Regions from separate parts of the Streptomyces sp. NBC_00236 genome, predicted to be linked through region 1. Evidence: riboswitches for the same ligand, from Rfam matches in the RefSeq annotation. Region 1 holds a riboswitch; each other region holds the start of a gene.
The links. Region 1 has a riboswitch for S-adenosylmethionine ahead of OG446_RS08835 (aminotransferase class V-fold PLP-dependent enzyme). Riboswitches for the same ligand answer to the same signal wherever they lie in the genome.
Positions count from the first base shown of each region.

Region 2: linked by a shared signal. The riboswitch ahead of OG446_RS32845 (hypothetical protein) and the one ahead of OG446_RS08835 (aminotransferase class V-fold PLP-dependent enzyme) in region 1 are both predicted to bind S-adenosylmethionine.
Region 3: linked by a shared signal. The riboswitch ahead of OG446_RS35390 (putative leader peptide) and the one ahead of OG446_RS08835 (aminotransferase class V-fold PLP-dependent enzyme) in region 1 are both predicted to bind S-adenosylmethionine.
Region 4: linked by a shared signal. The riboswitch ahead of thrC (threonine synthase) and the one ahead of OG446_RS08835 (aminotransferase class V-fold PLP-dependent enzyme) in region 1 are both predicted to bind S-adenosylmethionine.

Region 1 is NZ_CP108100.1:1,999,031-2,001,225, forward strand. Features, by position in the region: gene OG446_RS08835 (aminotransferase class V-fold PLP-dependent enzyme) at 1-935, opposite strand, end outside; SAM riboswitch class IV at 1,109-1,226, opposite strand; gene trpD (anthranilate phosphoribosyltransferase) at 1,318-2,195, opposite strand, start outside.
Region 2 is NZ_CP108100.1:7,377,032-7,379,226, reverse strand. Features, by position in the region: gene OG446_RS32845 (hypothetical protein) at 636-1,091, opposite strand; SAM riboswitch class IV at 1,138-1,247, opposite strand; gene OG446_RS32840 (phosphocholine-specific phospholipase C) at 1,360-2,195, opposite strand, start outside.
Region 3 is NZ_CP108100.1:7,936,948-7,939,142, reverse strand. Features, by position in the region: gene OG446_RS35395 (LLM class flavin-dependent oxidoreductase) at 1-1,029, opposite strand, end outside; gene OG446_RS35390 (putative leader peptide) at 1,103-1,219, opposite strand; SAM riboswitch class IV at 1,259-1,371, opposite strand; gene OG446_RS35385 (flavodoxin family protein) at 1,523-1,975, opposite strand; gene OG446_RS35380 (four-carbon acid sugar kinase family protein) at 2,177-2,195, shown strand, end outside.
Region 4 is NZ_CP108100.1:4,607,450-4,609,644, forward strand. Features, by position in the region: gene OG446_RS20915 (glucosyl-3-phosphoglycerate synthase) at 85-1,035, opposite strand; SAM riboswitch class I at 1,189-1,315, shown strand; gene thrC (threonine synthase) at 1,333-2,195, shown strand, end outside.

The sequences.
Region 1 (2,195 bases):
CGGGCGACCAGGCTGTCGAACCCGGCCTCGGTGAGGGCCTTGCAGGCGGAGGCGATGGAGTAGACACCGATGACGTTGGGCGAACCGGCCTCGTGACGGGCCGCGGTGGTGTGCCACTCGACGTCCACCCCGCCGTCGGAGCGCCGGGCGACCTGGCGGGAGGCGCCGCCGCCGGCCAGGTAGGGCTCGGCGGCGGTCAGCCAGTCGGAGCGGCCGGCGAGGACGCCCGAGCCGAACGGCGCGTACAGCTTGTGACCGGAGAAGGCGACCCAGTCGACGTCCAGCTCGGCGATGTCGACGGGGTGGTGCGGGGCCAGCTGGGCGGCGTCGAGCACGATCCGGGCACCGTGGGCGTGCGCGGCGGCGGCGAGCTCCTTGACCGGCCACAGCTCACCGGTGACGTTGGAGGCACCGGTGACGCACACCAGCGCGGGCCCGTAGGGGTCGCGGCCGGCGAGTGCGCGCTCCAGGGTCTCGACGGCCTGGTCCGGGGTGCGCGGGGCGTTCAGGTACGTCACCCGGGCGTCGCGCCAGGGCAGCAGCGAGGCGTGGTGCTCGGTCTCGAAGACGAACACCTGGCAGTCGGCGGGCAGGGCGGCGGCGAGCAGGTTGAGCGAGTCGGTGGTGGACCGGGTGAAGACCACCTGGTCGTCGGCGCGGCAGCCGAGGAACTCCGCGACGGTGACGCGGCTGCTCTCGAAGAGGTCCGTGGACAGCTGCGAGAGGTAGCCGGCACCGCGGTGGACGCTGCCGTAGTACGGCGCGTACGCGGCCACGTCGTCCCACACCCGCTGGAGGGCCGGAGCGCTGGCCGCGTAGTCCAGCGCGGCGTAGGTGACCTCGCCGCCGGTGACCAGCGGAACCGTTACATCCTTGCCCAGAACCGGCAGCGGGGCACAAATCGACCGATCGGTGGCAGCAGTGAGGACAGACATGACGAACTCCCGTAACAGGCAGGCGAATTCCGCGCGCCTGCGGATACGCGGCAGCACGGAGGAAGAAAGAAGGATGTGCGGAGGAGGGCCGAAAAGCCCTATCGCATTCGCTTGCTCACAAGAGGCTCCCTGAGGACCAGGACCCCACGGGTGGACATCTCACGACGTCGAGGGGTCCGCGCTTGCCGCAGACCTCGCTGCCTGCGGCCTGGTCTTCACCCGGGGCACCCCGCCACGGACGGAGGGTTGCCGGACAGCGGGCCGGGGCCGTAGTCGCTGTCACTCATGACCTGCGCAGCATCTTGCCATACGTACGCGAACGCGCAAGGCGCAGTCCATGATCTGGACTGCGCCCTGCCTCATATCCGCGCCCGGAGCCGTCTCAGGCGTTGCTGGCCACGACCCATCTCTCCAGCGCCCGCCCGGCCGCGCCCGAGTCGATGGACTCGGCGGCCTTCGCGATTCCCGCGGTGAGCTGCTCGGCGAGCGTGCCCTCGCCCGGGTCCAGCGCGACGAGCGCCGCCGCCGAGTTGAGCAGGACCGCGTCCCGTACGGGGCCCGTCTCGCCGGCGAGCAGCCGGCGGGCGACATCCGCGTTGTACGAGGCGTCGGCGCCGCGCAAGGCGTCCACGGGGACCAGGTCCAGGCCGACGTCGCGCGGGTCGAAGGCCTCCTCGCGCACCGTGCCGTTCCTGGCGATCCAGACACGGGAGGTCGCGGTGGTGGTCAGCTCGTCCAGACCGTCGTCGCCCCGGAAGACCAGGGAGGAGTTGCCGCGTTCGGCGAGGACGCCCGCGACGATGGGCGCCATGCGCAGGTCGGCGACGCCGATCGCCTGCGCGCGCACCTTGGCCGGGTTGGTGAGCGGCCCGAGGATGTTGAAGGTGGTCGGCGCGCCGAGCTCCGCCCGGGCCTTCGCCGCGTACCGCAGGGCGGGGTGGAACTTGACGGCGAAGCAGAACGTGATGCCCGCTTCCTCGGCGACCTCGACGACGCGCTGCGGCGGCAGGTCCAGGTTGACGCCGAGCTTGCCCAGGACGTCGGAGGAACCGCTGGCCGACGACGAGGCGCGGTTGCCGTGCTTGACGACCTTGGCGCCCGTACCCGCCACGACGATCGCCGACATGGTGGAGATGTTGACCGTCTTGGCCATGTCGCCGCCGGTGCCCACGATGTCGACCGTGCGGCCCGGCACATGGATGGTCGTGGCGTGCTCGTACATCGCACGGACCAGGCCGGAGACCTCCGTGACGGTCTCGC
Region 2 (2,195 bases), 5.4 Mb from region 1:
CCTGTTACTGGTACTGCTGGTGATGCGAACTGCTTCGTGGCCTGCGACAGCGCCACTCTTCGGCAGCCAGCCCCGTTGCCCGTCCTGCGTCTGCTCTGGCTTGGAACCCCACTGCCGAACCTCCCGGCACGCGCGCCCGCAGCCGACGCCTTCACCGAGGTGCTGCTCACTGACTTCACTGCTGGGTACTGCGCTTGCCGAACTACTACTGCGTGAACTGCGGTCCTGCTCACGGCAGCCCCTGATCACTGCGGGCCGCCCGGTGCGGTCGTCAGTCCCGTCGCCGTCCTGCAACAGCCTGGCTTCGAAACTCCACCACCGCACCGTCGTGCGAACTGCGGATACTGCTGCCCGGCAGTTCGTCTCTGCCGGGCCCTGCTGTCTCTCTGGGCTACGAGAGAAACCATAGCCACACCACAACCCAATGTCTACTCCCGCCAACATAGATTTCCGTGTGTCAGGTCGAGCGGTAGTCGGCCTTGGTCACCGACCGGGTACGCGGCGGTCACGCGTCGGCCGACTCACCCGCGCTGACCAGGTACGTCATGCCGGATCGATGCCGCCGACACCGGAGCCGCCGGCCGGCGCGGCAGGGACAGCCGACACGGCGACCCGCCCGATCGCCTCGGTGGGGGCTATGCCACGGAGGCGTGGCCCCCGGCAAGGTCGCCCTCGTCCCCCGCCTCGACCTCACAGAGCCGGCCGCCCTCGTACCCGACGTTGACCAGCCCGGCCGCGCCCCGCGCTCCGGCTCCCCCGGACACCGCGCCCTCGCCATTGCCGTACTCGAGCTTCAGCGCATGCCAGCGCGCCAGCCAGTACACGCGCCCGCGGTGACCGGCGAGGGTGTCCCGCAGTGCGGCGGGGGCATGGGTCCACACCGGAGGGAGGTCACCCGCGTAGTCGAAGGCGGCCCGCAGTTCGATCCATCCGTCGTCGCGGACATCACCGGAGGTGAGCAGGACCTCGACGGCCTGCCCCGGCTCCTGGCGGCACTTCTTCGCGTGGATCCAGTGCACGCGGTGACCCGCGGCATAACGCGAGCAGTCGTCGCTCCGCACGGAGTCGTTCTGGGTGAGGTGACGCAGCATGGTGAGGTTCGCCTTCCGGGCCGAGGACCCGGAGCGCCTGCACCGTGGTCCGCTGTTCCCCGTGCCCTTCGCGCGGGGCAGGTCGTCACCCGGAGCACCCGCAGCGGAGCGGGGTGCCGTCCAGCAAGCCGGGGCTGTGCACTGGAACTCATGACCCGTGCAGGACTCTAACGCACGCAAACCAGCCGTCCCGACGGGTGGTCAGGAGCGAGCGGACGCCCGCGGACGCCCACCGCCCGCCCCCAACCTCCTCCCCAGACAGGGCCACTCACCCGGTGACGAGGCCCGGGTCGCTCGTACCGGCCTGACCGGTCTCGACATGTCCGGCGAAGCGCCGCAGGAAGGTGGCGTCCACGTCGGAGACGACGGTGACGTCGTACCAGTTCCCGCTTCCCCGCAGGTCGAGCACATGCTTGACGGTGGCGCCCGCACGGACCTCGAAGGTCTGCACGCCGCCCCCGTACCCGGCCGCGCTGCGTACGGTCAGCCGGACCGTGGCGGAGCCGCCGTGGACGAACGTGAGCTCAAGCCCTCCACCGGACGCGACATGACGAGCCGTCACCTCCGGTCCCGCCACCTTGCCCCCGGCCCGGAAGGTGCGCAGGAAGCCGTTGGGGCCATGGACGGTGAGGTCGGTCACTCCCTTGGAGTAGGCCGTGTTCCAGCTGTCCGCGAGGGACTTGCCCGCCTCGGTGGTGTACGTCCACGGCCCGTCGGTGCGGTTGGCGGAGGTCACCAGGAACTGCGCCCCGGCCGCGGCGCCACCGCTGAAGGTGAGGCGGTACTTGCCGGTGGCCGGATCGGCCGCACCGTCGACGAAGGGCGCGTAGCGCAGCGGCCGGGTGGGCCGGGCGCCCTTCTCCTGCTTGGGCAGGCTGCCTGCGGCGGGCGGCGCGGGAGTGTAGTCGGGATGCCGGAGGCGGTCCGGAGGCTCGTAGGCGTCGGTCGACGGCAACGACACGTCCGAGACGTCCGCACGACCGAAGTCGAAGGCGGAGGTGAGATCGCCGCAGACCGCGCGTCGCCAGGGCGAGATATTGGGCTCGTGCACACCGAAGCGCTGTTCCATGAACCGGATGACGGAGGTGTGGTCGAAGACCTCGG
Region 3 (2,195 bases), 5.9 Mb from region 1:
CAGGTCGGCCAATTGCGCGGGTGTGCCGGTGAACACCTTCGCGTCGCTGGTGTACGGGTGCCCCGCGAGGCCGTCGAGACGGTCCCGGCGGGCCGCTGCGGCCGCGGGGTCGTCGTCGAGGAAGACGACGAGGTCCCCGAAGATGTGGAGGGGCTCCGCCGCCCGCCCGGCTGCGGCCTGTTCGGTGCGGATCTCGTCGACGACGCTGCGGGCCCGGCCGGTGTCGTGCGGGGTGATGTAGCCGATGTCCGTGGAGCGGGCCACCAGTTGGAAGGGCACGCTCTGATGCGCGAGGGCGCTGACGACCGGCTGCCCCTGCGGGGGCCGGGGCGTGATCGAGGGGCCCTTGACGCTGAAGTGCCGTCCCTCGAAGTCGATGTAGTGCAGTTGCTCGCGGTCGATGAAGCGGCCCGTGGCGACGTCGCGGATCTCCGCGCCGTCCTCCCAGCTGTCCCACAGGCGGCGCACCGCCTCGACGTAGTCGGCGGCCTCCTCGAAGAGTTCGGCGGTCAGCGCGCGTACGGAAGGCGTGTCCAGGTCCTCGACGCGGAACGGCGGGAATGTCCGGCGGCCGAAGTGGGCCGCTTCGTGCTGCCGGGCCGACACCTGGACGCGCAGACCGGCCCGGCCGGTGCTCACGTAGTCGAGCGTGGCTATCGCCTTGGAGATGTGGAACGGCTCCGTGTGCGTGGCGACCACGGTGGGGACGAGTCCGATGTGCCGGGTCAGCGGGGCCACGCGAGCGGCGATGAGTACCGCGTCGAGGCGCCCGCGCTCCTGGTCGGTGCGGTCGTCGGGCCCCGTGAACCGCGAGGACTGGAGCCCGAGCGCGTCCTCGATCGTCACGAAGTCGAGCAGGCCGCGTTCGGCCTCCTGGACGGTGTCGGTCCAGTAGGCGGCGGTGAGCAGTTCCCTGGGCCGGGCCTCCGGCTCGCGCCACGCGGCCGGGTGCCAGCCCGCGCCGTTGAGCGCGACGGCGAGGTGCAGGGAGGAGGACAGGGGAGGGTGCGGGGATGACGATGCGGACACGACAGGGTGCCTTCCTGATCGACCGTGGTTGATCGCCGGGCCTCGTCGGGAGGTTCGGCGTCGCGGGTACGGATCAGGAACAACAGAGCGCGCCGGCCACGCGCTGGAGGTCGATGTGGGGCCGGGAGTAGAGGTGGACGCGGCGCCGTGGCGCGAGCACCCTGACGAGCGGGCAGGTCACCGCTGGCATGACCGTCGCCTCCGCTCTGCCGGCTCGGCGGGCCCGGAGGCCTCGCGCTTGCGGAACCCGGACGGGCCCCGCCTGGTCGTCACCTGGAGCACCCCACCGCGCGGGAGGGTTGCCGGTCAGCAGGCCAGGGCCTGACGCTGACACTCATGACCTGTCTCCGGAACGCTACGCGCGCGGGCGGCGCCACGCAATGCCCTGCAGATCATGGCCGTACGCACCTTGCCGTGAGCCACAACACCACGGCGGCACCGGGCATTCCGCGTGCGGCGTGATTCGCTCACATCCTCTGACGCCTGCGACGGATCAGTCCGTCAGGCCGGCGGCGAGGGTCGCCCCCAGCTCCCAGCACGCCTCGGTGTCGGCCTTGGCGGGTTCTCCCGTGACCGTCACGGCGTCGGTCGCGCGGCGCCATCCGAGACCGGTCGTGATCGACTCGATGGCCCGGACAGCGCCGGTGACGTCGTTGCCGCCGTGCACGTAGTACCCGAAGGGGCGGCCACGCGTCGCGTCCAGGCAGGGATAGTAGATCTGGTCGAAGAAGTGCTTGAGGGCGCCGGACATATAGCCGAGGTTCGCCGGGGTGCCGAGCAGAATGCCGTCGGCTGCGAGTACGTCGGAGGCCGTCGCGGCAAGCGCTGCCCGGCGCTCGACCCTGACGCCCTCGATCCCGTCGGTCGTCGCACCGGAGACGACGGCTTCGAACAGTGCCTGGCAGTTCGGCGAGGGCGTGTGATGCACGATCAGGAGAGTGGCCACACCTCCGCACCCTGCCGTGATCCCCGCGCGGCCGCAAGCCGGGTCCGGCTCGCGCACCGCGGCACCGGCGGACTGTGACGTCCGGTACGGGTCCCGCCGGATCGGGCGGCCGGGGCGATGAGCGAACCGTTTGTCCTGCGTCCGTGATGTCGTCGACCATGGGCCTGTTCACCGATGACTGGTTCGACGGAGAGGCACGGCATGACATCCGGCAAGGACG
Region 4 (2,195 bases), 2.6 Mb from region 1:
GCGAAATCTAGCCCGATCATGAACCGCCCAAACGTGCGAAAGCAGGCCACGTCACGCCGCGCGGCGTGAAACGTGCCCCTCGATTCACGCCGCGCGGCGTGAGACGTACTCCTCGATCTCGCGCATCGGCGGCCGTTCCTCGGTGTCCACCGGGTAGGTGTGCGGCACGAACCCGTGCTCGCCGCGCTCGAACTGGGTCAGCGACGGGCGGACCAGATGCCCCCGGGACAGCCGGAGTTGAGCGGTCCGGTAGATGGCGGCCGCCATCCGGCCGAGCGCCTGGCCGTCCTGGTGGCGGTGCTTCCTGACGCCGACGTCGACCTGGGCGAGGGCGTCCAGGCCGACCGTGTGCAGGGCGTCGACGAGCAGGCCCAGCTCCACTCCGTAACCGACCGGAAACGGCAGCCGCTCCAGCAGCGAGCGGCGCACGGCGTACTCGCCGCCCAGCGGCTGGACGAACCCGGCCAGCTGGGGCCAGTGCAGATTGAGCAGCGGGCGTGCCACCATTTCGGTGACCCGGCCGCCCTGACCGGTGGTGTCGCCGAACGGGCGGTCGTACATGGCCTTGACGAACTGCACCGAGGGTTCGGTCAGCAGCGGGCCGACGATGCCGGAGACGAAGTCCGCCGAGAAGTCCTTCAGGTCCGCGTCGATGAAGCAGACGATGTCGCCGCCGGTCACCAGGAGTGACCGCCACAGCACCTCGCCCTTGCCGGGGACGGCCGGAACGCGGGGCAGGATCGCGTCGCGGTGGACGACGCGGGCGCCGGCCCGGCGGGCGACCGCGGTGGTGGCGTCCGTCGAACCGGAATCGATCACCACGAGCTCGTCGACCAGCCGGACCTTCTCCATGAGCTCGCGCCGGATCGTCGTGACGATGTCCCCGACCGTCTCCGCCTCGTTCAGCGCCGGCAGCACCACGCTCACCGTCGGGCGGCCGTGCGCCTCGTTCCTGGCGTCGAGCAGACGGTCCAGCGGACGGTCGGCGGCTGACCAGGAACGCCTGGTCAGCCAGCGTTCGACCTCTTCCAGCACGGTCGATACTCCCTGTATGTGATCCATCTCGCGGTACGGACGACTATCTCAACAGTCCAGTGCTTCGGTTACAGTCTTGAACAACGCAGATGGCCGTCGCATGCCGGGGTCCGTCCGCCGATAAACGCCTGGATCCATGGTCCAGTGCCACAGCGCTCATCCAGAGGGACAGAGGGAACGGCCCGTTGAAGTCCCGGCAACCCTCCCGCCGACCGCGAGGTCAGGTGGGGAAGGTGCCAATTCCGTCTCGTGACGAAATGCGTCGCGAGGAAGATGAGGAGAAAGGGCCTCGCCATCATGGCTATCGAGACTGTTGCAGCACCCACCGAAACTTCCGTGGACCTCGGTCCCGCCGCGGCGCTTTCCTGCCGCGAATGCGGAGAGCGATTCGCACTCGGCCCCCTTTTCGCCTGCGCGTCCTGTTTCGGGCCGCTCGAAGTGGCGTACGACCTGCCGAGCGGCTCTCCCGACGAGCTGAAGAAGCGCATCGAGGCCGGGCCCAACAACATCTGGCGCTACGCGCCGCTGCTGCCGGTCCCCTCCGATGTCGCCGACAAGCCCAACATCAACCCGGGCTTCACCAAGCTGGTCAAGGCCGACAACCTCGCCCGTGAACTGGGCGTCACCGGCGGTCTGTACGTCAAGGACGACTCCGGCAACCCGACGCACTCCTTCAAGGACCGCGTCGTCGCGATCGCCGTCGAGGCCGCCCGCGCCTTCGGATTCACCACCCTGTCCTGCTCCTCCACCGGCAACCTCGCGGGGGCCGTCGGCGCCGCCGCCGCCCGGGCCGGCCTGCGCTCCTGCGTGTTCATCCCGCACGACCTGGAGCAGGGCAAGGTCGTCATGGCCGCGGTGTACGGCGGTGAGCTGGTCGGCATCGAGGGCAACTACGACGACGTCAACCGCTTCTGCTCCGAGCTCATCGGCGACCCGCTCGGCGAGGGCTGGGGCTTCGTCAACGTCAACCTGCGCCCGTACTACGGCGAAGGCTCCAAGACGCTGGCCTACGAGATCTGCGAGCAGCTCGGCTGGCAGCTGCCCGACCAGATCGTCATCCCGATCGCGTCCGGCTCGCAGCTCACGAAGATCGACAAGGGTCTCCAGGAGCTGATCAAGCTCGGCCTGGTCGAGGACAAGCCGTACAAGATCTTCGGAGC